Regions from separate parts of the Ruminococcus sp. RTP21484sp1_RTP21281st1_A8_RTP21281_210402 genome, predicted to be linked through region 1. Evidence: riboswitches for the same ligand, from Rfam matches in the RefSeq annotation. Region 1 holds a riboswitch; each other region holds the start of a gene.
The links. Region 1 has a riboswitch for tetrahydrofolate ahead of AB5170_RS06380 (folate family ECF transporter S component). Riboswitches for the same ligand answer to the same signal wherever they lie in the genome.
Positions count from the first base shown of each region.

Region 1 (10,944 bases):
GTGCATGCAGAAAAAACATCTTCCGGGCAAAAGGGCACGGATGATGGTCAGGATGCCTGGACCTTTGCCAATACACAGCTTGACATTGATTATCAGAAAACTACAATAAATGGACAGAAAATTGAAGAATACGAAAGCGGACACTATCTGCCGTATTCGGATGAGGATTTGCTAAATATTGGACTGGATGAAAATGTCTATGATGCTGTTCTGGAATCTCGATTTTCCCTTGATGGTGATTTGGGAGAAAATCCGGAAGTACATTTGGTACTCGGTGCCTATCAAAATGAAAATCTTGGCGAAGATTATTTCGCAGAGTTTGAGTTTGATTTTTCTATTCCCCATGAGGAGCTTATGAAACAGACAGTTCATAAAAAGCTGGAAGATGTTTCTATTAAAACAAAAGAAGGAACCGTAAAATTAACAGACTTTTCCATGAATAAACTGCAAAGTATAATTACGGCAGAAATTCCGGAAGAACTTGAGGAAAAGCTGTATAATGGTAATGAGATGATGCTTATGGGGACAGACAGTAAAGGAAATCAGGTACAGTATGAACTGCGCAGTAATTCAGCAGATGGTAAATCTCAATGGAGTTTTAAAACCAGTTTCTGGGGTATGTATCAGCTGGATTCTGACGGCCCGGTTCTTTTGCTCCCGGATATTGACAGCGATTATCTGGAATTACAGCTTTATACCAGAGAACCTTACATGGCTGCTGCAGACACTGTCTGGGTTGATGACGATTTTGTAGAAATTGGTGAGACTACAGAAGAAGTAGAAGAAGTTCCAGAGGATACTTTGGAGGGAGAAAATCCGTCAGATGCAGAGGAGCCGGTTGAAACTCAAATTATCGGAGGGGCAGATGCTCCCACAGAAGTAAGGCTTCAAGACGATACAGACCAGAAAGAAAATACCGACGCAGCAGATAAAACGGATGAAGATTATGGAACCGAAGAAAGCGCATATGATGGAACTACAGGTGAAATCACTGCAGAATCTGACTGGACACCTGTCGGTGAAAAAATAAGGATTCAGATTAAGTAGAGAAACGTGAATCTTCTTAAAAAATACCATGTCAAAGAAGCTTTGCATACCTGTTTTTTCCACTGTAAAAGGTAAATTGCTTTTCATTAGGCAGAATTTTTTATATAATCCAAGTGAGAAGCAAAACCGATTGGAAGAACAGGAGCAGAGCAAATATGAACATTGGAACGCAGATATTAAAAATACGAAAAGAAAAGGCGCTGACTCAGGAGGAATTTGGAAAAATATTTCATGTTACCAGACAGACTGTGTCTAATTGGGAGAATGAAAAGAGATTCACGTTCATGGAAAAACAAATTCGTGCGATTTGACCAGATTGTGGGGAAAGCTGTTGTAAGATACTATCCTTCTTTTAAGTGGTTAGGATAATAAGAAACGCGAATATCAGTGGCTTATTTAGTACTGGAATATTCGCGTTTTTTATTTGATATCGCAAAGTTTTTATATTTTCAAATATATGTAATCAGTTGGCAGCCGGTTTTCTAAAAAGATTAAAAATTCCTGTCTGCTCAATCAATCTTGTGATGGTAAAGAAGATAAAGGAATCGATTGGCCACATGATCAAGTTCTTTACAGTACGCATTGGGAGGATTGCAAGGAATCCTTTTCCGTAGAGCATGTCCAGCCATAAGGTATTTAACAGAACATTTACAATCAGAACGACAACCAATTTTGCAATCAGCACGCGGCGGAAGGTGAGCTTATGTTTGTAGTAAAAACATCCATAAATAAATGCTGCGAGCATTGCGTTAAAGGTGAACCCAAAGAAAAATGGACCATCAGGGCGGATAAAGAATTTCACAATATCCAGCACACCGGCAAACAGACATCCGGTAATGGGTCCAAACAGATAATCAGCAATCTGGTTTGGGATACCGGAAAATCCAATTTTTACATAGGGACCGATATTGATAGAAGCAACTGAATTTAAAATCAGTGCCAGGGCAGCAAGCATTGCACAGACTGCCAGTGTAGAAGTGGTTTTCAGCTCTTTGGCTGAGGTGAGAAACATGTTCTTTGTTTTCTCCATAAAAAAATTACCTCCTTTTCTTTTTTCGCTCACAATAGGAGATAATTTATGGATTCATATTTATCTTCTGTTGCAGCGAGAAGCAATCCACGAACCGCAAGATTTCTCTTTTCGTCCTCCGGCAACTCTCCATCCGGAAGGCACTTTACGCTCATGAATTTACTCTGCATTACTTTACATGGGGCAGTATATAACAGATTATTGGAAAAAGCAAGAAAAAAATATATAAAAATATAAGTTTTTGCAATTAAGAAAACAGACAAGAAATCGTGGCATTTTCTCCATATTTTCTAAAACTTTGTCCATATGTTTTTACAAAAATCAGACTATAATAAAAGAAAAAACCGTTCAGGAGGAATCATTATGGCAATTTTAGTTACAGGTGGTGCTGGTTATATTGGAAGCCACACGGTAGTGGAGCTTCAGAATGCAGGATATGATGTTGTGGTACTGGACAATTTAAGCAATGCAAGTGAAAAAGCACTGGACAGAGTATCAAAAATCACAGGAAAACCAGTGAAGTTTTATAAGGCAGATATTCTGGACAGAGATGCTTTAAATGATATTTTTGACAAGGAAACTATTGAGTCCTGCATCCATTTTGCAGGTTTGAAGGCAGTTGGAGAATCTGTGGTTAAGCCCTGGGAGTATTATGAAAATAACATAGCAGGCACTTTAACCCTGGTTGATGTAATGAGAAAACATAATGTGAAAAATATTATTTTCTCTTCCTCAGCAACTGTATATGGAGATCCGGCACAGATTCCGATTACAGAAGAATGCCCAAAGGGACAGTGTACGAATCCGTATGGCTGGACAAAATCCATGCTGGAACAGGTGCTTACCGATATCCAGAAAGCAGATCCAGAATGGAATGTTATGCTTCTTCGTTACTTTAATCCAATTGGCGCACATAAGAGTGGAACAATTGGAGAGAACCCAAATGGCATTCCCAATAACCTTATGCCATATATTACACAGGTAGCAGTTGGTAAGCTGAAGGAACTTGGTGTATTTGGAAATGATTATGATACTCCGGATGGAACTGGTGTAAGAGACTATATTCATGTTGTGGATCTGGCAAAGGGGCATGTAAAAGCGCTTAAGAAAATCGAGGAAAATCCTGGGCTTGCGATTTACAATCTGGGAACCGGAAAGGGCTATAGTGTTCTTGATATTGTAAAGAATTTTGAAGCTGCAACTGGTGTGAAAATTCCATATGTGATCAAACCTCGCCGAGCCGGAGATATTGCAACTTGTTATTGTGATGCATCTAAGGCAGAAAAAGAGCTTGGCTGGAAAGCAGAAAACGGTATCCGTGAGATGTGTGAAGATTCCTGGAGATGGCAGTCTAATAATCCGCAGGGATATGAAGAATAGGATGTATATTTAAAATAAGAGAGCTGTGAGATGCAGCCCTCTTATTTTTTTGAATAATTGACCTTATGTTATAAATGAACGCATTTTTATCCTAAAATGTTCTATTTTTTTAAATTCTACAATTTTGTGCATGTTTTGTTAAATGTTGTTTATGTAATTTTGGGAAAGATAAAGATATAATTATATTCGGATTAAGGAAGTACGAAAATAAACCTGAAAAAACAGGAGAAAGAGAAGGAAAACATGGAAGAAAAAAGATATTTGAAATGGTACAACAAAGTCGGATACGGTTCCGGAGATGTGGCTGGAAATGTGGTATATGCATTCCTTTCCACCTTCGTAATGCTCTATCTGACCAATACTGTTGGATTGAACCCGGGTATTGTAGGAACATTGATTGCAGTATCAAAACTGTTTGATGGAGTGACCGATATTTTCTTCGGCTCTATGATTGATAAGACAAAAACAAAAATGGGAAAAGCAAAACCCTGGATGCTGTATGGTTATATCGGCTGTGCAGTTACTTTGATCGGTGTATTTGCAATTCCGGAAAGTCTTGGACAGACAGCGCAGTATGCGTGGTTCTTTATTGCATATTCCCTGTTAAATGCAGTGTTCTATACAGCAAATAACATTGCATATTCAGCTCTTACAGCTCTGATTACCAAAAACAGCAAAGAACGTGTAGAAATGGGATCTTACCGTTTTATCTTTGCATTTTCTACCAGTCTTTTGATCCAGTCTGTTACTATCAAGTTTGTTGAGATTATGGGAGGGGGAGCTGCTGGATGGAGAATTGTAGCAATCATTTATGCCATCATTGGACTTATTATAAATACAGTTTCTGCATTATCTGTAAAAGAGCTTCCAGAAGAAGTCTTAAACGAAGATGCATCAAGCGCAGTAGATGAAAAATATAGCCTTATTGAAGCTGCAAAACTGTTATTTTCCAACAGATTTTATATTATGATCTGCGTAACCTACATTCTGCAGCAGATTTATTCCGCAATGCTCAGTATGGGTATTTATTACATGATGTATGTATTGAAAAACGAGGATCTGTTCCCGGTATTTTCCTGGGCGATCAATATCCCGTTAATCATTGCACTGGTTATTACACCATCTTTAGTAGCAAAATGGAAAGGATTATATAAGCTGAATCTGGTTGGATATACCATTGGAACCATTGGACGTGCCCTTGTAGTAGTTGCTGCTTATATGGGAAGCGTACCGCTTATGATTGCCTTTACAGCCGTTGCTGCATTTGGTATGGGACCATGGCAGGGTGATATGAATGCGGTGATTGCTAACTGTTCAGAGTATACTTATCTGACAAAGCATAAACGTGTAGACGGAACCATGTATTCCTGTACTTCCCTTGGTGTGAAACTTGGAGGAGGACTTGGAACTGCGATTACAGGCTGGCTTCTGGAATTCAGCCACTTTAACAGTTCACTTGCTGTACAGCCGGATTCCTGCCTTAGCATGCTTCATACTATGTATCTGTGGATTCCAGTTGTGATTTGTGTAATCATTACTTTTATTATGTCACAGATGAATGTAGAAAAGGCAAATGAAGAATTAAAGAACAGTAAAATGCTGAAAACAAAATAAGCATTAAAATAACGAAATATAGCAATGGGATGTAACAATAAAAATGTCTAGAGGATGATTATGAACTATAGCGGCTTAAAAGAAGACAAAAGATTAATTGAAGCAGTACCGACCGCAAGACAGATTGCATATGAAAGCATGGAATTTTTCTGTTTCATTCATTTTACAGTAAATACCTTTACCGGAAGAGAATGGGGCGATGGAACAGAGCCGGAATCTATTTTTAATCCGACAGAGCTGGATGCAAAACAGTGGGCGAAAACAGCCGCAGAGGGCGGTATGAAGGGACTGATCCTTACCTGCAAACATCACGACGGATTCTGCCTATGGCCATCAAAATACACCGAACACAGTATCAAAAACTCTCCATATAAAAATGGAAAGGGTGATATTGTAAGAGAAACAATGGAGGCTTGCAGAGAATATGGCCTGAAGTTTGGTGTTTATCTTTCTCCTTGGGACAGAAACAATGAATCCTATGGAAAAGGAAAAGAGTATGATGACTATTATGTGAATCAGCTTACAGAGCTTCTGACAGAGTATGGTGATATTTTTGTAGTATGGTTGGACGGTGCCTGTGGGGAAGGCGCAAACGGAAAGGTACAGAAATATGACTGGCAAAGATACTACCAGGTAGTTCGCAAGCTGCAGCCAAATGCTGTGATCTCTATTTCTGGTCCTGATATCCGTTGGTGTGGAAATGAAGCTGGTGAGGTACGCCCAAGTGAATGGAGCGTGGTAGCAGCAGATATGAAAGATCCGGCTCTGACCGCAGAGTTAAGCCAGCAGGAGGATAATGAAGAGTTCCGTGAAAGACCATTGGATGAAACACAGTCTGATCTGGGAAGCAGGGAACGTCTTGCGAAGGAAGAACGACTTGCCTGGTATCCGGCTGAGACAGATGTCTCCATCAGACCGGGCTGGTTCTATCACGAAGAAGAGGATGATAAGGTACGTTCTTTTGAGAATCTGAAGGATATTTACTTAAAATCAGTTGGTGGAAATACTACACTTCTGTTAAACATCCCTCCGATGAAAAACGGAAAGATCCATCCAACGGATATTCAGAACCTGAGGCAGTTAGGTGACTTTATCAAAGAAAGCTTTTCCAATAATTTAGTGGAAGAAGCTGGTATTACAACCATTCCACCACTTGACTGTCGGGAGATGTCCCCAGAAGTTCTTAGAACCGATGATTATGAGACTTATTTCCTGAATGAGGCTGGAACCAATAAACTGGTTATCAAGATCAAATGGATTGAAAGAAAAAAACTACATTATCTTGTTCTGAAAGAAGCAATTCCGCTTAGCCAGAGAGTTGAGGCATTTAATGTCTGCTATGAAGAAAACGGCAGCATAAAAAAATGCTATGAAGGAACAACTATCGGATATAAGAGAATCGTCGATTTGAAGGGAATCCATACAGATAGTCTGGCAATCGTAATTGAAGATTCCAGAGTTGCACCTGCGATGGCATTTGTGGGAGTATATTAAAATAGAAGAATAAGAAGTACATATGACTAGGGGAGAGCGTATGTAGAATATTAGTAATAAAAATAAATCAATTAAAAGCCCAGGCAGTTTTTGAACCTGGGCTTTCGTATACAGATCATTTCTTTTCTGGTTCAGTCATCTGATTCTCTTCATTTTGCCGCAGTTGTTTCCGAAACTGTGACGGCGAAGCGCCAAACTGTTTCCGGAAAAAGCGGCTGAAATATAATGGATTTTCATATCCAACCAGATTCGAAATTTCTGTAACATTGTAGTTTGTGGTTTCCAACAGAGATTTCGCATTTGAAAGACGCAGGTTCTGTATGTACTGGGCGGGTGTTGTATTAGTATATTGTTTGAAGTTCTGGATAAACCAGCTAACACTAATATTTTTCGAAGCTGCATATTTTTCAATATTAATCTGTTTATTGTAATGCATTCGGAAATAATCAACTGCCTGCGCCATGTCATCCATGATCATCGGATTCTTCTTGTGAGGTTTTACAAGAATCTGGCGGTGAAGAAGGATTAAAAGCTGCATAAAGTAATACACAAGAAGCTCTTCATAGTCATCTTTCCGTAGCTGCAGTTCTTCAATCATGTTCATGTACAGATGCTTGTATTCCATGGAGACCCCGGAATAAATCACATGAACGCCATCTACAATGCCGTATTTGCGGAGGATATTTTTGACGTTATTCCCAGTAAAATGAACCCAGTACACTTCCGGATGGTCGGCACCATAATAGTAGTAGCGCTGTTCTTCTTTTGGACGGTACAAAACCATGTTTCCAGCAGAAACAATTTCCTCTTTTCCATCAAAATAGAAATGTGCTTTTCCAGAAGCGACGTAAAGAAGCTGGTAATCAAGCCGACCTCGCGGCCGGTGCGTTGGCAGCTTCTTTATTGTGTACAGACGGTAAGTACCGCAGCTCCCTATAAAAATAGGATGTTTTTTATCTTTAAAATCCAAGCGTGTCTGGTGCCAGTAAGCGGAGTTTGTGTACAATATAAATTACCTCCTTGTAAATATGCACAATTTTTATCGGAACAGATTGTGCATATTTCAAAATTAATAAAAAAGTGTATATTTTTGTGTCTTTACTTGTTAAATTATATCATTTTGTGCATGTTTTGTCGAACAGAGTTTATGTAAATTTTTTAAAAAACAGGTATAATCATATCAGATGTTAAAACAGAAAAATATATAATATTGGAGGAGCAAATATGATTGTACCAAAACACTACGAAAATCTGAATGTGTTACATGAAAACACCATGCCCCATCGAGCATACTACATGCCTGCATCAAAGGATATGGGATCTCTTGTACATGACAGAGAGAAATCTGACCGTATGGAGCTTTTAAATGGAAACTGGAAATTCCAGTTCTATAAGAGCATTTATGATCTTCAGGAAAAATTTTACGAAGCAGGTTATGACACTAAGGGCTTCGACGAAATTCCAGTTCCGGGAATCTGGCAGAACTATGGCTATGACAGCCATCAGTATACCAATGTCCGTTATCCAATTCCGCTTGATCCGCCATATGTACCACAGGAGAATCCTTGCGGAGCGTACGTACACCAGTTTGAATATAAGAAAGATTCCAAAGCACCAAAAGCATACTTGAATTTTGAGGGTGTAGATTCCTGCTTCTATGTATGGATCAATGGTGTCTATGTAGGCTACAGCCAGGTGGCTCATGCAACCAGTGAATTTGACGTGACCGATCATCTGAAAGAAGGAACAAACACTTTAGCGGTACTTGTCCTGAAATGGTGTGATGGAACTTATTTAGAAGACCAGGACAAATTCCGTATGACAGGAATTTTCCGTGATGTATATCTGTTAAAGCGACCAGAAAGTGTACTGTATGATTATTTTACCACTACATCTATAGGGGAAAATGGTGCAGAAATTGAAATTCGTGCGAATTTTCTTGGGGAGAGCAATGCAGCAGAAAATACTAAAATTGTAATCCGGAATCATGAGGGAAATACGGTGGCTACAGGTACATTTAAGAAATGTGACGATGAAAATTTTGCTTACAAAGCGGTATTAGATATCACAAACCCTGTACTCTGGAATCAGGAACAGCCATATCTGTATCAGGTGCTTTTCTTTTCCGAGAATGAGGTGATCACAGACCGTATCGGTATCCGTGAAATCCACTGTGAGGGAAGCGTAATCTATATTAATGATGTAAAAGCAAAATTTAAAGGTGTAAACCGTCATGACTCCGATCCGATAACCGGTTCCGCAGTAAATATGGAGCAGATAAAAAAAGATCTGATCATGATGAAACAGCACAACTTTAATGCAGTCCGAAGCAGCCATTACCCGAATTCTCCTTATTTCTATCAGCTTTGTGATGAGTATGGCTTATTTGTGATCGCAGAAGCTGATAATGAGAGCCATGGAACCCAGACACAGTACTTGAAAAATTCAGAGTGGGAAAATGTAGTTGAGCAGTGGAATAAAAGAATTGCAAATAACCCGGATTTCATTCCTACAACCATGGATCGTACCAGACTTTGTGTGGAAAGAGAAAAAAACCGCCCATGTATTGTAATGTGGTCTATGGGTAATGAATGTGGATATGGATGTACCTTTGAGGAATCCTTAAAATGGACCAAGGAATTTGACCCAACCCGTCTTACGACTTATGAGAGTGCATTCTATCAGAGTACAGACCGTGAGTATGACTATTCTAATATTGATGTAGTTGGAAGAATGTACCCAGCTTTTTCTGAGATTGATGAATACATGGAAAAGAATCCGGATAAACCTCTTCTTCTGGTAGAATATTGCCACGCCATGGGAAATGGACCTGGAGACCTGGAGGATTACTTTGAATTGATCCAGAAGTACGACAGTCTTTGTGGAGGTTTCGTATGGGAGTGGTGTGATCATGCTATTTACAAAGGCCAGGCTGAAAATGGCAAGGGAATCTATTATTATGGAGGAGATCATGGCGAAGAAATTCACGATGGAAACTTCTGTATGGATGGACTGGTTTATCCTGACAGAACACCACATACTGGGTTAAAAGAATACAAAAATATATATAGACCGGCAAGGGTTCTTCACTATGATCAGGAAACTGGAGATATGGTTCTTCATAACTATATGAATTATGTTGATCTTAAAGATTATATTTATCTTATATACGAGGTGAGCGTTGACGGAGAAGTTGACTGTGTAGGACAAATTGAATTAGATGAAAGTATACCAGCTCATGAAGAAAAAACAATCAAACTTCCTGTTTCAATACCAGATAGTGGAAAATGTTACCTAAAAGTATCTTATTGTTTGAAAAATAATACTCAGATTTTACATTCGGATGAGTCTCTTGGATTTGATGAAATCCTTTTAAAGAACATAGATGGAAGAAATCAGAAAGCCATTGAACTTCTTGCTGAAATGAATACTGATAATAGTTTTACTGTGGAAGAGTGTGACAGATACTTTACAATTCATGTAGGGCAGGAAAATACTTATCGCTTCAATCGACTGACAGGATTATTTGAAAGCATTACTGTAAAGGGAAAAGAACTTCTGACTCGTCCTATGGAATTAAATATCTGGAGAGCACCAACTGACAACGACCGGAAAATCAAATTAGAATGGATGAATGCTCATTATGACCAGAGCTATGCAAGAGCATATGAAACTTCCTGCATTACCAAAAATGGGAAACTACACATCTTAGGAACGTTAAGTGTTTCTGCACCTACCGTACAAAAAATTCTTGATGTGAAGTCAGAATGGATTATTACTTCGGATGGCGCAATCCAGGTAAAAATGGATGTAAAGAGGGATTTGGAATTTCCAATGCTTCCGAGATTTGGAATCCGTTTATTCCTTAACAGAGATTTTGACAACGTAGAATATTACGGAATAGGACCTGAGGAAAGTTACGCAGATAAGAGAAGAGCCGGCAGTCATGGAAAATATGATGCTAATGTACTTGAAATGCATGAAGATTACCTGCGTCCACAGGAAAATGGAAGTCATACCGACTGTGACTACCTTATCTTAAAAGGAAAGGAAAATACTTTTGCAGCAGCAGGAGAAAGGACATTTTCTTTTAACGTATCACCATATACTCAAGAGGAACTGACAGCAAAAAGACATAGCTATGAATTACAGCCTTGTGGAAGTACGGTCGTGTGCTTGGATTATGTCCAAAACGGAATTGGTTCTAACAGTTGCGGGCCTGAGTTGTCAGAACAGTACCGCCTTGATGCAGAACAGTTCAATTTTGAAATTAAAATGATAATTAAATAATACAGAATAAAGAAACTGCCAGCTTAAACGGAGCAGGCTATGGCAGCCATTTCCCAGAAGGGAATCCGAATGACTATTACTGTACTTGC
Region 1 is NZ_JBCPGE010000009.1:89,651-100,594, reverse strand. Features, by position in the region: gene AB5170_RS06390 (DUF4179 domain-containing protein) at 1-1,047, shown strand, start outside; gene AB5170_RS06385 (helix-turn-helix transcriptional regulator) at 1,203-1,358, shown strand; gene AB5170_RS06380 (folate family ECF transporter S component) at 1,511-2,077, opposite strand; THF riboswitch at 2,149-2,246, opposite strand; gene galE (UDP-glucose 4-epimerase GalE) at 2,441-3,457, shown strand; gene AB5170_RS06370 (MFS transporter) at 3,701-5,071, shown strand; gene AB5170_RS06365 (alpha-L-fucosidase) at 5,132-6,565, shown strand; gene AB5170_RS06360 (AraC family transcriptional regulator) at 6,681-7,571, opposite strand; gene AB5170_RS06355 (glycoside hydrolase family 2 TIM barrel-domain containing protein) at 7,790-10,855, shown strand; gene AB5170_RS06350 (hypothetical protein) at 10,895-10,944, shown strand, end outside.

Region 2 (10,944 bases), on a different contig from region 1:
TCCGGTGGGTGCACGCCTTCCGAAAGTATAACAATTTTACCAATTTCCAATTCCTGCACCTGACGGCACATAGCCTTCTGGGAAATCAGCAGCAACTCTATGTGATTCATTTTCCCATAGGCGATCAGACTCTCTACGTTGGTAAATGCCTGAATCTCAAATGGGATATTTTTCTTATGATTAAGATAATCCATAAAATTCAAGGCATAATCCACCTCAAGATCACAGACAGCAAAAATATTCTTCTTCAATAGACACCTCCCGCATAAAGCAATGCACTTAAAAATATAGGAACTGTGAAATGAAAGTTTTCCAACGGCATACCGCTTTTGTAATAGGGTTCTCTTTTTCCTGTTTTGAAATAAACACTGATGTAATGTAATAAGTAAAGAATTCGCTGGCAGACAATGCCGCTTGAAATCATAAGAGCAGCTGATATGACAGCTCCAATCAGAAAGGAATAGGAAATGCAATTGAGAATTTTCGTCGGTCCGATCATGCTTCCAATAACACTCAAGAGCTTGATGTCTCCGGCTCCCAGCATTCTGAATATGAATAAAATCCCCAGAATCAGTATCGGTACCAGCAGACCGCATATCCAAGATCCGAGACTGCTAACATCCATTTTCCATATTCGCGTAAACAAACTGACCAGTACACAAAAAAGCAGCCAGCCATTGTCTACCTTCGCTCTCTGAATATCCATCAGAGCGGCGCAGCCTGCCGCTATAGCAGGAAATATTCTGTAAAAAAGCATAGACGTACCATCCCTTCTTTTACATAGATTTACTAATAACAGGAGGCTATCTTGAAGTATTTTAGAGCCTGTTTGAGAAAGGCTTTCTGTATTTTATCTTTCGTAGAATAGGGAATAGTCGATCTGAAAAGATGACCTTCGATACCAGATGACTTCTGGTGAGTCTTATTATAGGTTCTCTATCTCCATTTGTCCAGTCTTTTTTTTACAAATTTTTCTAAAAAAACTATAAACCTTTTTGTTCTTGCAGTATAATATTAACGGAGGTAAAATTATGACAATATTAACATGTCTTGGTGACAGCATCACCGATTGTGAACACTGCTTTTCCAGAGATTTCCTTGGCAATGGCTATGTAAAAATGCTGTCAGACTGTCTTAAAAGGGACGGCTCAGACTATCAGGTACGCAATTATGGCACTGACGGCTTTACTATAAACAGACTTCTGCAGAGAATTCAGGGTGATTCTGATTTTACAAGTGATATTATAACAATTTTAATCGGAATTAATGATATTGGATTAATAATGAATACGGACAGAACACCGTTTCAGCAGAGGAATATGCTTTTTTCTTTTTACAAATGCTATGCAGATCTTATAACAATATTAGCAAAATCAAACTCGCGCATTATTTTAATGGAGCCTTTTCTTTTTCCCTGGCCTGCCTGTTATAGAACCTGGCTTCCTTTTCGCCAGAAAATATCACAAATGATCCACCAGCTATCAGAACAGTTTCAAATTCCTTATCTTACATTGCATGAGGAATTGAATGAAAAGGCGCGTCGTTATGGATATTCAGAAATTACTACAGATGGGATTCACCTTACTGAGCAGGGACAAAAATTTCTGGCAGACAGATTGTATAAATTAATTTGCGGCTATTCACCGTACTAGTACATCGTTTTCGAAATAACTATACCACTCACTTGTCTGTGAATCCGATTGCACAGGTATAAAAGCCTCGGCGTAGCCCGCTACGCCTGCGTTTTTATACCTGCACACTCGAATTCACATCCTACGCGATTGGTATAGTTATTTACGAAACGATGTACTAGAGCGTGTTTGAAAAAGGCTTTCTGCAAGATGTGTAAAAAGCAATCTGTCTTATAACAGACTATTTTCAGTTGCATTGCTGGATACAATTATGTATAATGACCCTAAACTTATAAAAGAAGGTTTTTTTATGGATAAAATCATTAAAGAAATTGAAGATATGTCACTAAATGCATGGCCCTCCCATAAAATGGAGCTTTATGATGGATGGATTCTCCGTTTTTCCTATTTTTATACACATAGAACAAACAGTGTGGAGCAGTTCGGAACTTCTACCCTTTCCTGGAGGGAAAAGGTTTCTTTCTGCGAAGCAGAGTATGCCCGACTGGGCAGCCCTGCAATTTTTAAGATCAGTCCTCTGGTTTCTCCGAATTTTGATTATCTTCTGGAAAACCGCAACTACGAAATCCAGCATACAACAAATGTTATGGCAGCCTCACTGGATGGAGCAGATCTTTCTGCGCCTTGCGATCAGGTAACTCTTACTGACGATATTCCAGATATTTGGATTGAAAGTCTTTTTGATCTGAAAGGCACCATTAATCCTGTTCACCGTGCTGTAGTTCCATCCATGTATCATGCCATCGTAAAAGACACCGTATGCGCCTCCATCTGGAGTAACGGAAAAATTATTGCAACCGGGCTTGGCATTCTGGATCGAAATTATATTGGATTGTACGCTATCCATGTTCGCGAAGATTTCAGACACAAGGGTTATGCTCGTCAGATTTGTACTGCACTTCTAAAAGAAGGAAAAAAGAAAGGCGCAACTAAGGCCTATCTTCAGGTAGTAGAGGGAAACACTCCAGCACGTAATCTTTATGAATCACTTGGACTTCATTATCTCTACACCTATTGGTTCCGGGTTCAGACACATACAAACTGAAAACTTTTCAGAGCATGTTTAAAAAAGGCTGCGATCAGTGTTTATCCTGATCACAGCCTTTTATTTGGGAATCGTATTTTTTGACTTATTCAACAAGTTGATTTCTCAAACAATCAACTTTCCAGTAAGTGCATTGCTTCATAATCCATCTTATGCCATATTATTTAATTTGGGGTTTTGTATATAATTCAGATCCTGGACTGCTGCCATTTATACGGTCTTCTTCTCCAGCTTAGCAGGTCTTATGTTTCCTACAACCATGCCTGTAAGCGGGCTGTAATAAAGAAGACTGGTAAGTACGGAGTAGATTGGAGTCATGATTGCAAACTGTACAAGACGTCCTGGCATAATTGCATAGAAGTTTGCTCCGATCATTACCAGTCCTGCAGTGGTCAGTCCAAGTGTTCCCACTACGCCAGAGACTGCAATTGCGACACACATAACAACAGTCTTTACTTTTCTGTTCTTTTCAGCCATTAGTTTTCCAGCCAGTCCGGGGATCACACCCCAGGCAACTGCTGATAAAGTAATCAGTGGATTAACTCCATAGCCTTTCATAAAACATCCAATAATATCGGCAACAGCACCTTCTACACCACCAGCTACAGGTCCCATCCAAAGACCTGCCAATACAGTGGCGACAGTCCCCAATGTAATTCGATATACACCAAGATCAATTACCAGAACGCGTGACAGCACAAGCTGGATTGCTACCAGCAGTGCAAGGAATACAAGAGTCTTAACACTCCATGTCTGTTTGTTTTTACGCATAAAAAAAACACCTCCATAATGATTAAAATAACAGAGTAGTTACCATAAATAATAATCCCTCCACATTATGAGATGTTCTCACATGTAGCAACGGGTGCGGAAAATATATCGTAAACAGTCCTGCTGCTTTTCGTTTCACGGCGACTCCCCAGCCAATGAACACTTGACGCATAAATTCCTACTTCGCTATTATTTATTTAAAATGATTATAGCACAAAATATAGAAATTTCAATATGTATTTGTTATAATATTCACATAAATAAATTAGTCGTTACTGTTTACTGGTAATGTTCCGCGAGTGTTTTTTGTGAACAAAGTTCACAGAAAACCCGAGAATCTTAGCGCGAAATCATGCGAATGCATGATTTCTGTGCATCGCGAAGCGCGTTACTGTTCACTGACAAATGTTTGTGCATACTCTCCTCTTTTTCGCATATTCTAAGAATATCTTCCCTTATATAGGAAAAATATTTGACAAAAAGGAGTGTTTCTATGAATATAAAATCCACAAACAAATCATCCTGCCAAAAACAGTCGCCACTACAGAATCCTTACAATGTTTTTTATAATAATTACATGAATACAAATGCTACTACAGAATGTACAGGACTTGGCTATCGTATGCCAGATAACTCGGAGGAATGGAATGCATGCCGAGAGGTTTTCGATTTTCTTCCTGTACCATTTCCGGATTCGGAGGATACAAAGCAACAATGAAAAATTTCACAAAACTATTACTTGGCTCTTTGGTACTGTTCTCTCTGTCAGGATGTACTGCCGGTGATATAATCACCAGCTATACTTCTACTTCTGATCAGAGTGAAACCACCTTACAGAACACTTCAGAAACGCCCAAACAGCGTGTTTATATGGATGAAATCAAAGGAACCCTTAAGGATTTCACCGGTGCCACCCTGACTATGGAAAGTCAGGAACAAACTTACGTTTTTGATCTTTCTGAAGCAACTTTGGAATGCGAAGATGGCATGATCACTGGAGATGAAATCAGTGTCATTTATGAGGGTCAGCTCTCTAACAAAGATACCAGCACTGTAAAAGCATTGAAAGTAGTAGACGACTTTCACAAAAAGCATCAGCTGGAAGTACGAAAGGCCTATGGGGAAGTACAGAGTCTGACTCCAAATACCATTACCATAAAAAATAAAAAAGGCAAAACAGCCACCTATCCAATCACTGGAACTGAACAATATTATCAGAATGGCATCCGCACCGGTGTATGGGTATACATTCATTTTAAAGGCAAGTTTGCTTCCAGTCAGGATACCCAAAGTTCTTCTCTTAATGCCAGTCATCTGAAAGTACTAAGCATTTCAGATATTGATCCGCTTACACTTCCAGATCCAACACCAACACCAGATCCTGCACAAGTTTCTGCCGATGACTCAGCAAAAGAACAGCAGATTCATGCAGAAATTCAGAATATTTCCCTGAATACGCTCACAGTTCTTCCCTCTGGCTCTGACAGCACAATAAATGTGGACTTGTCTCAGATTCCTTCTTACTTTAAAGGTGGAACAGCACCAGGCTCCTATGTAACCATAACTTGCACTGGACAATTTCAGGGAAATTCACTGGATGGTGTTACTGTTACAGCAGTCACCGGTGATGATCCGGATTCTCTTGGAAGCCGGGAAATTACCAGCTCAGTCAGCGGTACAATTATAGGCCATACAGCAAATACCGTCACACTTCAAACTGGCGATGGCGCAACCATAACCTGCTTTACAGAAGGGGCAAAGGATACCTCCACCAGTAATATGGAATCCGGCGCAGGTATCTGCATTACCTTTGATCCTACAAAATCCAAAAATTCCAACATTTATACATCTATCAAGATTCAGGACGCCTGAAGGTGTCCTGAATCCTTTTCTCTCCATCTGCCAGCCAGGCTCTCACATCCCCGGATTCTCCCAGAATGTCCATAAATGCCTGGTATTCATCCATTAAGCCCTTCCCATGTAAGACCATATAAGCTCCTGCATCACTTCCAAGAGCCACCTTTGCTCGGTACTTGTATGCCAGACGAAGGTTCTTTGCGGCCAGTTCTATAATAGGATCAAGCACTGATTCCTTATATCTTCCACATCCACGAAGATTTCGAATTGTCACAAGAGTAGGAACCCATACACTATCACTGTCAGCTAATTCTCTGATTGTTTCCGGATCAATATAATTTCCATGTTCTACTGAATCCACACCAGCTTCCACAGCTGCCTGTACACCATAAATTCCATTGGTATGGCTCATCACCGCCATCCCTTCTTCATGGGCAATATGTACCATCTCGCAGACTTCCTTCCTGTCTAAAGGCGTTCCGGTAATCTGTCCATGGTTATTAAAATCCAGAAGTCCTGTGGTCATAATTTTAATAAAATCTGCCCCTTTGTTTTTCGCTTCTTTCAAAAGGACATGGTATTCTTTCATAGTGTCAAAACCTTTTCCCACGATAGAGCCATAGTGTCCATTTTTATGGATGGCAAAAATAGGAGTACGATAATCAATTCCATATTCTGGTGCCAGTTTCCTGGCTCTTTCCGATACTCCTAATGCATCTCCACCATCTCTTACAAAGACAATCCCCAGCTCTTCATAAGCTTTCAAATGTTTCCGTATCACTTCATCGTTTACATGATCCTTATGAATAGAAATTGCATCTTTATAATTCAGTCCATCCATGATCAGGTGCGCATGACACTCTCCAAACATTTCTTCCTATAACACTGATTATCTTGAAAAATAATTCAGCTTTTCCTTTCTTCCGCAGAGCGTGTTTGAAAAAAGGACTTCTGCAAGATGTGCGTCACAATTTGTGGGAGATTTTGTCCGGAGGAGGGCATCGTAGCGGGCTATGACAACCGAATTCGGGCAAAATATACCGCAAAGTGGGGCGTACAGATTGTGGGAATGCTTTTTCAAACACGCTCTAATACGGATTTTTTTCAATCCTCTTTTATTATTTATTGCAACTATTCAGCGGGTGCTATTCCGCAAGGTGCTTTTGCGAAGGAACTGAACAACTGCTATTTATTTTCGAAAAAGGCTCGAATTTCTTTCTCGGAAGCCTGCACAGACCCCTGTACAAAGAAAGGCTTACCGCCTCCCCTGCCATTCAATACTGCATTCATCTCTTTTGTAAACTGACGTAAGTCTCCGTCTTTTTCTCCCATAGCATACTTATAGCTTCCATCTGCATTCCTGGAGAATACTGCACAACGCCCCTTACAGACCTGTAAAATTGCATCTGTAAGCTTCTGAACGCTTCCTGCTTCCATTCCTTCCTGGAATAAAAGCACATTCTCTTTTTCTTTCCATTTAGCAGCTTCGCCAACGATAAATTCTTCTTCTAACGCATGTACTCTTCCCTTCAGAGCAAAATTTTCATCCTGAAGCCTTGCTACCGCTGACGCTGTTTTGTCCATTTTCGCAGACAGCTTCACGGAAATCTGACGATTCTGTTCATTTACCATATTCAGATAATCAAGCACTCGCTTACCTGACAGCATTTCCATACGAACCCCCTCACGGAATTTCACCACAGAAAGCAACTTCACCATTCCAATTTCTCCAGTACGCGTCACATGAGTTCCGCAGCATGCGCAGGTATCTGCTCCTGGAAAGCGCACAATACGAACCCATCCGGAAAGCTCTTTCTTGCTTCTGTAATCCAGATTTTTAAGTTCCTCCTCTGTAGGATAAAAAATCTCAACTTCCTGGTTTTCCCAGATAATCTGATTCACTTTCGCTTCGATTTCGGCCATTTGTTCTTCATCCAGCATTCCGTTGAAATCGATGGTGATCACATCGCTTCCCATGTGGAATCCCACATTGTCATATCCAAATGCTTCGTGTACCAGCCCACTTACAATATGCTCTCCGGAATGCTGCTGCATAAGATCAAATCTTCTGCCCCAGTTAATTTTTCCTATTACATCCATACCGACTTCCAAAGGCCCATCTGTATAATGAATTAACTCTCCATCCTTCTCATGAACTTCCTTAACATTTATTCCGCCTAATATACCGGTATCACTGGGCTGTCCGCCTCCTTCTGGATAAAAAGCTGTCTGGTTTAAAATTATTTCATAGCCTTTCTTGCTCTCACGACACTCCAACACCTTGGCGGTAAATTCTTTTTTATATACATCTTCATAATATAACTTTTTTGTCTCGTACATAAATGCTCCTTCTTTCATAAATTAAACAGCAGGATTTATTTCTATCTTTTATTCACGAAACTGATTATAGTCTATTTATGCTCTTCCCGCAATTTTTATTTTTTCTTTGTATTTAGTCATTTCAGGACGTGTTCAAAATATGCCGCAATCTCCCACAAAGTGTGACGCACACCTTGCATAAAGCCTTTTCAAACACGCTCTAACCCATCCGATATCTATGAATTCTCTCATGCAAGCATGGCTCATTCATGGTTTCCATCCGGGACTTTCATAGTAAAAACACCTTGCAAAATAGTACCAGCTGAATAATTACAAAATTTTTATTTATTTTTGAAGAACTTTATCAGGCAGTCGCGTTATAATTAGAGAACGGACAGGAAGGAGGCTGATAACATTTCACAGGAAGAATATCTGGAATATCTGATTGACCAATACCAGAATCTGATATATTCCATATGTCTGAAATCAGTAGGTAATCCTTTCGATGCAGAAGACCTCACTCAGGAGGTATTCCTGTCTGCCTACAAAAGTCTCGCCCACTTCGATGGGCTTTATGAAAAAGCCTGGCTTAGCAAAATTGCAGTACGCAAATGCCTTGATTTCCTAAAAGCTGCCGGACGCCGTTCAATTCCAACGGAAGATATTTATTTCTCACAGCTTCCTGATCTGGAGAATCATTCTTCCCCAGAGGAACAGTATCTGCAGTCTGATTCGGAACAGCAGGTATTTCGGATATGCAGCAGCCTGAAAAGTCCTTACAAGGAAATTGCCATTGCTCATTTCTGTAAACAAATGTCCGTAACAGAAATATCGCAAAAAGAAGGCAAAAACCCTAAGACCATTCAGACACAGCTATATCGTGCAAAAAACATGTTGAAAAAAATGTTGGCAGAAAGGAGCGATTAAATGCATATCAATAGTAATGACCTGAATAATTTTCAAAATGAAGAGATGAACACTGATGAAATCATTGCATTTCTGGAACATATGAATCACTGCGACTACTGTCTTAACCAGCTTGTGGACGAATATACAGATCATGCATCCTCAGCTCCCGCCTATCTGAAAGGAACAATTATGGAACGTGTTACAGCTCCTGATATTCAGATACAGAAAACAGCAGCGGATGCCACCTATAAAATGCGGTTTTTCTATGAGGGGCTCCGCACTGTAGTCGGAGTCGTACTTGCACTGGTTATGTTGTTCAGCCTTGGGCAAATGGACTTCGTCTCGCCTCAGCTTCCGCAGTCCACAGCCAAATCATCTGAAACGCGCCGGGAAATTAGAACTTCATTACGTAATTTTTCAAATGGAATTACAGATGGAATCTCTGATGCTCCCCAGAAAGTTGTCAACTACATTAATTCTATTTCAAATACAATAACAAACGGAGGTAACTAACATGCAAAAACAAAAAAAGGGATTCCTGCTTTTTATCTCTTCCCTGATTCCTGGTGCGGGAGAAATGTATATGGGATTCTTTAAGCAGGGAATCAGCATTATGACTCTATTCTGGGCTATTATCGCAATTGCCGGAGGGCTTAATATCTCCTCTCTGGTTATCTTTCTTCCTGTATTATGGTTCTACAGTTTCTTCCATGTTCATAACTTGAAAGAACTGCCGGAAGAAGAATTTTACGCGATAGAGGATAACTATATTCTGCATCTTGACCGTATATTTCAGAATAATATCAGGCTCTCGCAAAAACATATTAAAATTGCGGCAATTCTCCTGATTGTTTTCGGAGTTGCTGTTTTCTGGAATGGTTTCCGTGATCTGCTCTTCTGGATTTTACCAAATTCTCTGGCTATTATTATACAGGATATCATGTACCAGATTCCTTCTGTTATCATTGGAATTCTGATCATCGTTGCCGGTTATCAGCTTCTTACAGGAAAAATCAAAAGCATCTCTCCTGACGAAAAAGCTGATTGTAAAAAAGATGTGTCAGAACATTATTGGCAGCCATATCGTCCTTATCAACAGCCTGTTGATAACAGCGCTCCACAAATGAATACAAAATCAGCACCTGCCTCAACAGTGTCTTCAACAACACAGCCAGATCAGAATGCGGATAATGTAATAAAGAATACCGATATCAAAATTTCGGATACTACTTCAGTTCAACCATTCATTACTGCTGAGCCAGACAATAATTCTGCAAAATAGAGTAACTATTCCAATAAAAGTCAGGTATCTGCCACATAATATTTCTAATAACTTTACCGCCGATAAATTTATTTTATCGGCGGTATTTTTATTGAGATTTCTCCAAAAGCCAGCTTACTCTGAGTGCCATCAGTCTCCTGAACCAGCAATTTCCCATCTGGACAAATCGCTAATGCTCTGGCACTTCTGCTGCTTTTATTATCTGTAATTGTAATTTCATTTCCCGGAACAATATTATGTTCCACGTATTCTTCTGACAATTTCAATTCCCGGGTTTCTTCCAGAAGATAGTTCACAATCTGCGCTGCAAGGCGGTTCCTGTCCGCAGTTCTGGAGGATTGTTCATCTTCGTAGATTCCTCCGGCAATTTCCTGAAGCTCTTTGGGGAATTGTTCCTGCTCAACGTACAAGTTCAGCCCAATTCCTACAATTGCAAATTCTATATTTCCACTTTCAAAATCTGTGACCGCCTCTGTAAGAATACCACAAACCTTACGGTTATCCTTGTACAGGTCATTTACCCATTTAATTCCAAGTTTTACACCGCATACTTCTTTCACAGCCTTATACACTGCAGTAGCTGCTGCAGTAGTGATCAGAAGACTGCCCTCCAGTGTCCCCTTCGGTTCCAGAATAACACTGAGATAAATCCCATTGCCTTTAGGAGAATAAAACTCCCTGCCTCTTCGTCCTCTTCCTGCTGTCTGCTCCATGGCAACAACAAAAGAGCCGTGTCCAGCCATTCCGCTCACAGCCAGCTGCCTGGCCTCCAGATTGGTAGAGCTGATTGCATCAAATATTTTTATCTCAACCTGTGGATCCTCCAGAAAAAGTCTGATTCCCTCTGCTGAAATCAGATTACTCTCTCTTGCAAGCATATATCCCTTATTCGGTCCGGCCTCAATGGGGTATCCTTCCTGGCGCAGACTGTTCACAGCTTTCCAAACTGCGGCTCGTGTACAGGAAAGCTCCCTGCCAATATCCTCGCCAGATAAAGTTTCACCTTTATGCTGTTCTAATAACTCCAAAAGTCTGGATTTAACCGTCATGCTTTTATCCTTCATAATTCTCCAGGGCTTTTCTTAAAAAATCCCGGTATTCTTTTCGCA
Region 2 is NZ_JBCPGE010000008.1:69,986-80,929, reverse strand. Features, by position in the region: gene AB5170_RS05745 (hypothetical protein) at 1-251, opposite strand, end outside; gene AB5170_RS05740 (prepilin peptidase) at 248-757, opposite strand; gene AB5170_RS05735 (GDSL-type esterase/lipase family protein) at 1,032-1,652, shown strand; gene AB5170_RS05730 (N-acetyltransferase) at 1,942-2,697, shown strand; gene AB5170_RS05725 (folate family ECF transporter S component) at 2,908-3,468, opposite strand; THF riboswitch at 3,555-3,656, opposite strand; gene AB5170_RS05720 (hypothetical protein) at 4,183-5,340, shown strand; gene AB5170_RS05715 (amidohydrolase family protein) at 5,321-6,196, opposite strand; gene AB5170_RS05710 (DUF6783 domain-containing protein) at 6,215-6,406, opposite strand; gene AB5170_RS05705 (DUF6783 domain-containing protein) at 6,326-6,631, shown strand; partial or broken gene AB5170_RS05700 (alanyl-tRNA editing protein) at 7,015-7,665, opposite strand; gene AB5170_RS05695 (sigma-70 family RNA polymerase sigma factor) at 8,059-8,571, shown strand; gene AB5170_RS05690 (hypothetical protein) at 8,572-9,066, shown strand; gene AB5170_RS05685 (hypothetical protein) at 9,068-9,835, shown strand; gene AB5170_RS05680 (biotin--[acetyl-CoA-carboxylase] ligase) at 9,904-10,899, opposite strand; gene AB5170_RS05675 (YafY family protein) at 10,889-10,944, opposite strand, start outside.
Region 2: another riboswitch for tetrahydrofolate. It lies ahead of AB5170_RS05725 (folate family ECF transporter S component); the one in region 1 lies ahead of AB5170_RS06380 (folate family ECF transporter S component).

Region 3 (10,944 bases), on a different contig from region 1:
CCAGTACTGCATTATCTCCCTGAATAATTCTCCAGCGGAAGCTGTTTGGTCCTTCATGAACATTCAGAAGATAACCAACTCCATGTCCTGTTCCATGATTAAAATCCTGTCCCATTTCCCATAACGGACCACGCGCCAGATAATCCAGATTTACACCAGTACAGCCATAACGGAATTTGGCATTTCCAAGGTTCAGCATGCCACGTAAAACAGCGGTAAAATATTTCTTCTGCTCGTCATTCACAGAGCCCATAACAATTGTGCGGGTGGTATCTGTAGTACCTTCGTAATAGTGTCCGCCTGTGTCTGCCAGAAGGAAATTGCCAGGCTCAATGGCAATATCTGTCTCTGATGTTGCAGAATAATGGTTGATTGCAGCATGAATGCCATAAGAAATAATGGGGTCAAAGCTGTTGTCGATAAAGTTCTCCTGCTGGGCACGGAAGCTGTACAGCTTCTCTCCTGCGCTTAACTCTGTTATTGGAATTTTGCCAACATTTTTCTTTAGCCAGCAGATGAATTTGGTAAGCGCAACTCCGTCTTTGATATGAGCGATACGTTCATTTTCTACTTCTACTGGATTTTTAATTGATTTTGGAAGAAAAGTCAGGTTGGCTTCATCCAGAATCGTTACTTCCTTCGGAATACTGTTTACCAGACGACAGTTGGCTTTCTTTTTACAAAGAAGAACTGTCATGTCTTTCTCAAATGTTTTTACATATTCATAAATGCTGTCATAGGGCAAAATGGTTACGCCATCCTTAGATAATGCGTCCAGAATTGAAGCCGAAAATGCTTTTTCATTTGCAAACAGCCTGATTTCTGTTTTGGTCATGACCAAATAAGAGAGAACAACCGGACAGCAATGTACATCGCCGCCACGAATATTCAGCAGCCATGCAATGTCATCCAGAGAAGTCAGTACAAATCCATCTGCACCTTTCTCTTCCATTGATTTACGGATTCTTCCACATTTGTCAGCACGGGATTCGCCTGCCCATTTTACATCCAGTTCCATAACCGGTTCGCAGGAAAGTGCCGGACGATCTTCCCATATTTCTCCTACCAGATCAGAATCCGTCTGAAGAGTGGCTCCTTTTTTTGCAAGAAGTTCGGCCAGTTCATCTGCTTCTTCGGCGCTGACGGTTCTTCCGTCAAAACCAAGGCACATTCCCTCGCCTAATTTTTCTTCCAGAAACTGGTGCACAGTGGGAACATCTGGTTCTCCCATTTTAAAAAGCTCTACACCCGTTCCCTCCAGCTGTGCGGCCGCCTGGATGAAATATCTTCCATCTGTCCACAATCCAGCCATATCCTGCATGATGACTGCTCTGCCGGCAGATCCGGTAAAACCTGTAATATATTTTCTGCACTTAAAGTATTCTCCTACATATTCAGATGCATGAAAATCATCTGTGGGAACAAGATAAGCATCTATTTTCTTCTCTGCCATTACTTCCCGAAGTGCGGTGATTCGTTCTTTAACTGTCATAAAACTGACTCCTTCCAGTGAATTTTGTCTATTCCTATTATAATATCCACGTTACCCTTTCGCAACCTGTTTAAGAAAAAACACTTTTCTATTCCCAAAAGACGTGATATACTAACTTTCGAAATGAATGATATGCAAAATAGGATTTTATGCGTCAAGTGTTCGGTGAATGGGGAGTTGTCACTGAAACGAAAAGCACGTCTTACGGTATATTATCCGCACCCGTTGCAAGCACTATAAGAGGGATATCTCATATTGTGTCAGAGCCTGCCCGAAAGGAGCTTTCTGCAAGATGCACATTGCGATTTGTGGAAACGTTTTTTAACAGGCTCAAGGGAATGTTTTCGACATACATTCTATCACAATTGGAGATATCCTTTTTTGCGTATTAAGCAGGCAGATATTCGAATTCGAAAATCCTTCCCCGGTTTTATCAAAAAAGGATAGTCTCCGCAATCAAATACAAAGGAGGTTATTTTTAATGGTTGACAAACAAAAAGTAGAACAGGCCATCCGCCTGCTTCTGGAAGGAATCGGTGAGGATATTACCCGGGAGGGACTGATTGATACTCCCGACAGAATTGCACGTATGTGCGAGGAAATTTACGGTGGTCTCGATCAGGAAGCAGATCACCATTTACTGAAGCAGTTTCCAGTAGAAAATAATGAGATCGTATTGGAAAAAGATATTACTTTTTACTCTATGTGCGAGCATCATCTGATGCCTTTTTATGGTAAGGCGCACCTGGCTTATATTCCCGATGGAAAAGTCACAGGGTTAAGCAAGCTGGCACGTACGGTAGAGGTTTATGCCAGAAGACCGCAGATCCAGGAACGCCTCACAGTACAGATTGCGGACGCTCTGGAGCGTGCCCTCTCTCCGAAGGGAATTATGGTTATGCTGGAAGCAGAACACACCTGCATGACCATGCGAGGCGTTAAAAAGCCAGGAAGCAAAACAATTACGACTGTAACCCGCGGAGCCTTCAAAGAAGATAAGGAGCTGCAGAAAATGTTCCTTTCCATGGTCGGAAAATGAGCAGTTCTTTTTCTGAAACAAACCGTATTTCTTTAATCTGGCGGCATCCCCTTTATCAAAAGCACTGTGAGAAAATACAGGAGCTTGAAAAAGATCGTATTTTCTGCAGACATACGCCGGAACACTTTCTGGATGTTGCCAGGCTGATGTATATTTATTCTCTGGAAAACAAGCTTAATCTGTCCAGGGAAATCATTTATGCCACTGCTCTTCTTCATGACATTGGCCGTGCGCAGCAATATCTGTCGGGTATTTCTCATGACATTGCAGGAGCTGAAATAGCCGGAAAGATTCTGGCCGATCTGCATTTTACAGAGCAGGAAAAAGAGGAAATATTATCTGCGATCAGTCAGCACAGGACGGATGGATCTGATAATGTATTGGCTATGCTGCTATATAAGGCTGATAAAAAGTCCAGAAATTGTTTTTCCTGTTCAGCAGCTTCAGAATGTTACTGGCCTTCTGAGAAAAAAAATCTGACAATTGAATATTAAGCCTTCTAAAAAATCTAACAGAAAGGATGGTTTCTATTTATGAAAATTGGAAATCGTTTTTTTGATACACAAAATCACACTTATATAATGGGAATTTTAAATATTACTCCTGATTCTTTTTCCGATGGCGGGAAATGGAATCATTTAGATGAAGCTTTGCGGCATACAGAAGCCATGATCGCGGATGGTGCGGATATTATCGATATTGGCGGGGAGTCTACGCGTCCCGGACACACGCCGGTCAGTGCAGAGGAAGAAGCTCAGAGAGTTTTGCCCGTTATCGAAGCGGTCAGAAAACGTTTTGACATTCCCATTTCTGTAGATACCTTCAAAAGCAGCGTGGCAGAAAGTGCGATTCAGGCCGGTGCAGATCTGGTCAACGATATCTGGGGATTAAAATATGATTCTGAAATGGGCGCTGTAATTGCCAAATATGATGCTGCATGCTGTCTCATGCACAATAAGTCCAATACAGAATATAACAATTTTCTCATTGATATGCTTTCTGAGACACAGGAATGTGTCAATCTTGCAAGAAAAGCAGGAATCAAAGATGAGAAAATCATTCTCGATCCAGGGGTTGGGTTTGGAAAAACATTTGAGATGAATCTGGAAACTATGAAGCATCTGGAGCTTTTTAAGAATCTGGGCTTTCCGGTTCTTCTTGGCACCTCACGCAAGTCGATGATCGGACTGGCACTTGACCTGCCTGTAGACCAGCGTGTAGAGGGAACACTGGCTACCAGTGTAATTGGTGTGATGAAGGGCTGTTCTTTTGTGCGTGTTCATGATGTCAAGGAGAACAGACGCGTGATCCAGATGACAGAAGCAATTTGGGGTTGTAATTGAGAGTAAAGAGGACATTCGCAATCCGCTTTGCTACTTGCTCATGAACGCAGTCGCGAAACGATTGCGTTCAAATTCCTCAAAATTGTAAATAGTCAACAGAAAGGAACAACTGTTATGGATGAAACCAGATTTGATAAAATAGAAATTAAAGAACTGGAAATTTTTGCCAACCATGGTGTCTATCCGGAAGAAAATGTACTTGGACAAAAATTTGTTATTTCTGCCACCCTCTTTACCCACACACGTCAGGCCGGGTTAACGGACGATCTGTCTGCTTCTATCAATTACGGAGAAGTCAGCCACATGATTACAGATTTCACCAGAAAACATACTTTTAAGCTTCTGGAAGCACTTGCAGAAAATCTTGCAGAGATGCTGCTCGACTCTCTTTCCGGTCTGGAACAGATCACACTGAAAATTGAAAAGCCATGGGCTCCTGTTGGTCTTCCACTGAAAACCGTATCTGTGGAAATCACAAGAAAATGGCATACTGCATACATTGCTTTTGGCTCTAATATGGGAGATAAAAAGCTGTTCATCGACAATGGGATACGTGGTTTGAAAAAAACAAAAGGATGCCGGATAGAGGCCGTTTCTGATTATCTTGTAACAGAACCTTATGGTGTTACCGATCAGGATGAATTTCTGAATGGAGTTTTGAAAATGCGTACCCTTCTTTCACCGGAAGAATTGCTGGAACGTCTTCATCAGCTGGAACAGGAGGCAAACCGGGAACGTATTATTCACTGGGGTCCTCGTACTCTGGATCTGGATATTCTCTTTTATGATCAGGAAATCATTGATACTGCAGATCTTCACATCCCCCATCCGGATATGCAGAATCGTGACTTTGTGCTGGCTCCTATGAACCAGATTGCCCCTTACCTCAGGCATCCTGTACTAAATCAGACAATTTCACAGCTTTTAAATATTCTTCTTTGCCGCTAAACGAACATGTCGCCTACCGGAGACATCACATATGAAAGTCAGCTGTTCCGCGCCTATGACGCTCCCACAGCTGCCGACCGCATTCGTAATCCGTGCTATCACGCCACCGTACGGTTCCGTATACAGCGGTTCAACCAACTTAACAAGTGACAATCTAACATTGGGGCTGCCGGAAAACAGGCAGCCCCTTGTGTAATAATTCGCATCTGCTGTCAGGAAGTGAGACGCTGTCCGCAATATTCACAGTTGCACAGGCGCCCTTTTATTATCTGATTCTTTGCACCGCAGCTGGGACAGGTAACTGTAATATAAATCTTCTCATTCACACGTCTGTTTGGTGCAGTAATCAATATATAATTTTCTTCTCTGTCTATCTGAATATTTCGAATATACCCTTTGGCAATCATTTTTTCCAATTTCCTTACAGCATCTTTTCCCATCTCAGTCTCAAACTTCTCAAATGAGAGCGTGCTCTGGGCATAAGATTCAAACCAACAGGCTATTTCTCTGGCTTTTTTCTTCTTCAATGCTTTTTGGATTTCCCGGAAGGTGGGATACAAAAATAACAATCCCAGTATAATCTCCGTTGCTGCCATTCCCCAGCGTCCTTCACCAATATATTTCTCTGCTGCGCCAATAGCTCCCAGAGTAAAAAGTATACAGAAGCCACAAAGAACCCATTTCAGTTTTCCTAACACTCCTGTTTTTTTATTCTTTTCTGTTAAAAAATCATTCATGTCTGTTTCCTCTTTCCCCAATTAATCAATCTCTGTTATATACGAAAGCCTGTTTAAAAAATCATTCCTGCAATCTGCACGCCCTGATGAATCTTCTGTCAGCATATACCCAAATCCGTCTGTCAGCCAGCTCCCAGCAAAAGCCACGCATCGCCTAACGGATCGTAATAATAAACCACATTATCTCCTGCCGCATAATATTTTTCTTTTGTAAAATGTTCCTCATGATCTGTCCCTATAACAAATACCGGACAGTTTCTTCCCTCAATATACTCCTCCGTACCGGTATACCACAGGGACATTCCAAGACCAAGGTAATAACTACCTTCGTCTGTTTGCGCAATCAAGTCCCTGGCAATATTTATATCCAATGAATAATCATACTCTGATTGATACTCATCCCAATCATAATATATTGAAAAATCATAGCAGTAGGCTTCCGCTGGATCATTGTCGTTCCATCTGCAGTTATCGTTATTTTGCCATCAGCATACTCACATTCTACCGTTTGATCGCTATAAGTCATCAACAATTTATCATTTTCTATTTTCCACTCTGATTGATCTGCCTCTGGTTCTTCCCCACTGTAGGACGTTATGGTTTCCATCTGACCGCCTTCTTTAATATCCACGGTCACTTCCATTCCCATTACTCCTGGATGAAACAAAATGTCTCCACCCATGGAAAGCTCATTTACATACCAGGTTCCAATAACATCCTTTTCTTCAAGTGCATAAGCATTCACGCTCATCAGGCCTGTCATTAAGACTCCAACTGTTCCAGCCACCCACAGTCTCATTTTTTTGTTCATAAAAACATCTCCCTTCTTGTTATTATCGTGTTTTTTGTTATTTTCATTATACGTGAATGCTTTCCTATTTGCACTAGCACTTCTGACAGTAACTGAACCGATCGGGTACATCGAATATTAAGTAACCGCCATATTGACTTGTCTGATTTTTCATCTGCTGCGCCTACGTCAGTCACCGTAGCCACCCAGAATTTAATCCACACAAGAAAAGCCTGTGATACCACCCTTTTTAGGCAGTATCGCAGGCTCACTTTACGCTACGACATAATAAACATTACATGTTTATATTACATGTTTATATTATATATTTATAATGCGGACTTGCCGCGGGTAATTCTTATTCCTCTGTTCCGTACAGAGTGATCAACTTCTGCAGATACTCGTATCTTGCCTTAGCCTCGGACTGGTTCTTAGCGAACAGTCTGGCAGCTTTCTCAGGATTCTGACGCTGTAAGGAGTTGTAACGAACCTCGCCATTCAGGAATTCCTGATAATCTGTCATATCCGGTGCTTTGGAATCAAGGCTGAACTTGCTTCCCTCAGCAGCTGGATTGAAGCGGAAGTTGTGCCAGTATCCACACTTAACAGCAAGCTCTTCCTCTGTCTGAGCTTTTGACATACCTTTCTTAATACCATGGTTGATACATGGAGCGTATGCAATGATAAGGGATGGTCCCGGATAAGCCTCTGCCTCTGCAATTGCTTTGATAGCCTGGTTGAAGTCAGCTCCCATAGAGATCTGAGCAACATATACATAACCATAGCTCATTGCGATAGAAGCCATATCTTTCTTCTTGGTCTCTTTACCGCCAGCTGCGAACTGTGCGATTGCACCTGTAGGTGTAGACTTGGAAGACTGTCCGCCTGTGTTGGAGTAAACCTCTGTATCGAATACCATAACGTTGATGTCACGTCCACTTGCGAGAACATGGTCAACACCACCGAATCCGATATCGTAAGCCCATCCGTCACCACCGAAGATCCACTGGGATTTCTTAGCAAGGAAGTCTTTCTGTGTAAGAATGTCTTTTGCCTTGTCGCATCCGCAAGCCTCAAGAGCTGCAACCAGTTTCTCTGTTGCTGCACCGTTGGTAGCACCGCATGCGAAAGTATCCAGCCATTCCTGACCAGCAGCTTTAACGTCTGCATTGTCACCGTTAGCTACAACATCTTCAATTTTTGCTTTCAAGCCATCACGGATAGCTTTCTGAGCAAGAAGCATACCATAACCGAACTCAGCATTATCCTCAAATAAGGAGTTGCCCCATGCAGGACCCTGTCCCTTAGCATTTACGGTATATGGTGTAGAAGGTGAGGAGTTACCCCAGATAGAGGAGCATCCTGTAGCGTTTGCAATGTACATTCTGTCACCAAACAGCTGGGTGATCAGTTTGGCGTAAGGTGTCTCACCACATCCAGCACAAGCTCCTGAGAACTCAAGAAGCGGCTGTTTGAACTGGCTTCCCTTAACAGTTGTCTCTTTGAATTTAGCGATAACGTCTTCTTTAACCGGAAGAGTTACACCGTAATCGAAGTATTTCTGCTCTCCCATGTTTGCTTCAAGGTTTTCCATAGCAAGTGCCTTAGCACCTTTCTTGCCTGGGCAGACATTCGCACAGGAACCACATCCTGTACAGTCAAGAGCGGATACAGTCATTGTGAACTGATACTCATCTTTCATACCAGTCATTGGTAATGTCTTGATTCCCTCCGGAGCATTTGCAGCCTCTTCAGCTGTAAGAGCTACCGGACGGATAACTGCGTGCGGGCAGACATAAGCACATCTGTTACACTGGATACAGTTCTCCGGATTCCATACAGGGATATTTACAGCGATACCACGTTTCTCGTATGCAGCAGCACCGGATGGTGTAGTACCGTCAACATAATCTTTAAATGCAGATACAGGCAGTGTATTACCTTCCTGAGCATTAACCTTAGCCTGGATGTTGTTAACGAAATCAACAACTTCCTGACGTCCTTCTGTAGCGTGAGTCATATGAAGACCCTCGTCTGCAGCATCTTTCCAGCTCTCTGGAACCTGAATCTCAACAACCTGCTTAGCACCAGCATCGATAGCTGCCCAGTTCTTCTGAACAACATCATCACCTTTACGTCCGTATGTTGCTTTCGCAGCAGCCTTCATAAGCTCGATAGCCTGCTCCTCCGGAATGATTCCGGTAAGTTTGAAGAATGCGGACTGAAGGATTGTGTTGATACGTGTTGGTCCCATGCCAGTCTCAATACCGATCTTAACACCGTCGATGGTGTAGAATTTGATACCGTGGTTAGCGATGAATGCCTTAACCTGTCCTGGAAGATGTTTTTCAAGACCTTCCATATCCCATGCACAGTTCAGAAGGAATGTACCGCCGTCAACCAGTTCCTGTACCATGTTATATTTGTTCACATAGGACGGATTGTGGCATGCTACAAAGTTTGCTTTGTGGATCAGGTAGGTAGATTTGATCGGTTTCTTACCAAAACGAAGGTGGGACATTGTAACACCACCTGACTTCTTGGAGTCATAATCAAAGTATGCCTGAGCGTACATATCTGTATTGTCACCGATGATCTTGATGGAGTTTTTGTTAGCACCTACAGTACCATCAGCACCAAGTCCCCAGAACTTACAGTTTGTTGTTCCCTCTGGAGTAGTTACAAGCGGAGCGCCTGTCTCAAGAGAAAGGTTTGTAACATCATCAACGATACCAAGAGTAAATTTCTCTTTCTCAGTATTGTCATAAACAGCTACGATCTGAGCCGGTGTTGTGTCCTTGGAACCAAGTCCGTAACGTCCGGTGAAGATCTTAACGCCGTCAAATTTGCTGTTCTTAAGTGCAGCAACAACATCAAGATACAGAGGCTCGCCCTGAGCTCCTGGCTCTTTCGTTCTGTCAAGAACTGTGATCTGTTTAACTGTCTCAGGAATAGCATCGATAAGAGCCTGTGCGCAGAATGGTCTGTAAAGACGAACTTTAACAACACCAACTTTTCTGCCAGCTGCCATTAAGTAGTCGATTGTCTCCTCGATTGTATCATTTACAGAACCCATAGCTACGATAACGTGCTCTGCGTCTGCTGCTCCATAGTAGTTGAACAGCTTGTAATCAGTACCGATCTTAGCGTTAACTTTGTCCATGTACTCCTGTACGACTGCCGGAAGAGCATCGTAGTATGGGTTACATGCCTCTCTTGCCTGGAAGAAGATATCCGGGTTCTGAGCGGAACCTCTCTGACATGGATGGTTCGGATTCAGTGCGTGATCACGAAATGCCTGGATAGCGTCCATATCTGCCATATCTTTCAGGTCTTCATAGTCCCATGTCTCAATCTTCTGGATCTCGTGAGATGTACGGAATCCGTCGAAGAAGTTGATGAACGGAACTTTTCCCTTGATTGCTGCAAGGTGTGCTACCGGAGTAAGGTCCATAACTTCCTGTACGGAAGACTCACACAGCATTGCACAACCAGTCTGACGACAGGCCATAACATCGGAATGATCTCCGAAAATGGAAAGTGCGTGGGAAGCAAGTGCACGAGCGGATACGTTGAATACACCCGGAAGCTGCTCACCAGCAATCTTGTAAAGGTTCGGGATCATCAGTAACAGACCCTGGGATGCTGTATAGGTAGTAGTAAGGGCACCAGCTGCAAGAGATCCGTGTACTGCACCAGCAGCACCAGCCTCAGACTGCATCTCTGTTACCTGTACTTCCTGTCCAAAGATGTTCTTTCTTCCCTGGGTTGCCCACTCGTCTGTAGCCTCAGCCATAACAGATGAAGGGGTGATCGGGTAAATTGCAGCTACATCAGAAAAAGCGTATGATGCATGAGCGGCTGCATGGTTACCATCCATGGTTTTCATCTTTCTTGCCATAGTTTGTTTTTCCTCCTTAAAGGTATGATGAAAATAATATTTCTAGACACCATGTGTCTAAAAGTCCATATGACATTATAGCATAATCTTCCAATGATGTCTATTTTGATTTTTGTATATTATCACATACAAAGATTACCAGTAAGCATAAAAAAAGCCAGCCAGATACTCCTTTATGGAGTCTGACCAGCTTTTTAGCATATTACATTTCCGGCATGAGAACTTCCTGAAGGGATTTTCTCTTAAGCATTTCCCACACCCCCTGCTGAATCTCACAGAGTTCTCTGTGCATGTAGCAAGGAAGATGATCTCCTTTTCCATCTGTTGGACACTCATAACCTGAAGCCATACATTCTATAATGAACAAATCCGGGTCAATAGCCTTATATACGTCAAACAGAGTCAGTTCACCAAGTGATTTATTCATGGCATATCCACCATGGACTCCGCGATATCCTTTCACAATACCGGCTTTCTGAAGTTTCTTTAGTATCTTATAGGCAAAGGGAGCGGTAATGGATTCCTTCTCGCAGATTTCATTAACGCTAAGGCGAGTTTCCCCTGACAGTGCCCGAAGAACTCTTGCTGCGTAATCGCACTCTCTTGTAATAAACATGTCTGTACCTTCTCCTTACTGGACACAAATCATACTGATTCTTATATTATGTCCCTTTTCTTCTCTTCCCCTCCCAGT
Region 3 is NZ_JBCPGE010000020.1:2,490-13,433, forward strand. Features, by position in the region: gene AB5170_RS10980 (aminopeptidase P family protein) at 1-1,492, opposite strand, end outside; THF riboswitch at 1,626-1,722, shown strand; gene folE (GTP cyclohydrolase I FolE) at 1,974-2,531, shown strand; gene AB5170_RS10990 (HD domain-containing protein) at 2,528-3,025, shown strand; gene folP (dihydropteroate synthase) at 3,065-3,874, shown strand; gene folK (2-amino-4-hydroxy-6-hydroxymethyldihydropteridine diphosphokinase) at 3,989-4,822, shown strand; gene AB5170_RS11005 (hypothetical protein) at 4,854-5,018, shown strand; gene AB5170_RS11010 (hypothetical protein) at 5,035-5,559, opposite strand; gene AB5170_RS11015 (hypothetical protein) at 5,682-5,930, opposite strand; gene AB5170_RS11020 (hypothetical protein) at 5,921-6,370, opposite strand; gene nifJ (pyruvate:ferredoxin (flavodoxin) oxidoreductase) at 6,708-10,250, opposite strand; gene AB5170_RS11030 (Rrf2 family transcriptional regulator) at 10,453-10,866, opposite strand.
Region 3: another riboswitch for tetrahydrofolate. It lies ahead of folE (GTP cyclohydrolase I FolE); the one in region 1 lies ahead of AB5170_RS06380 (folate family ECF transporter S component).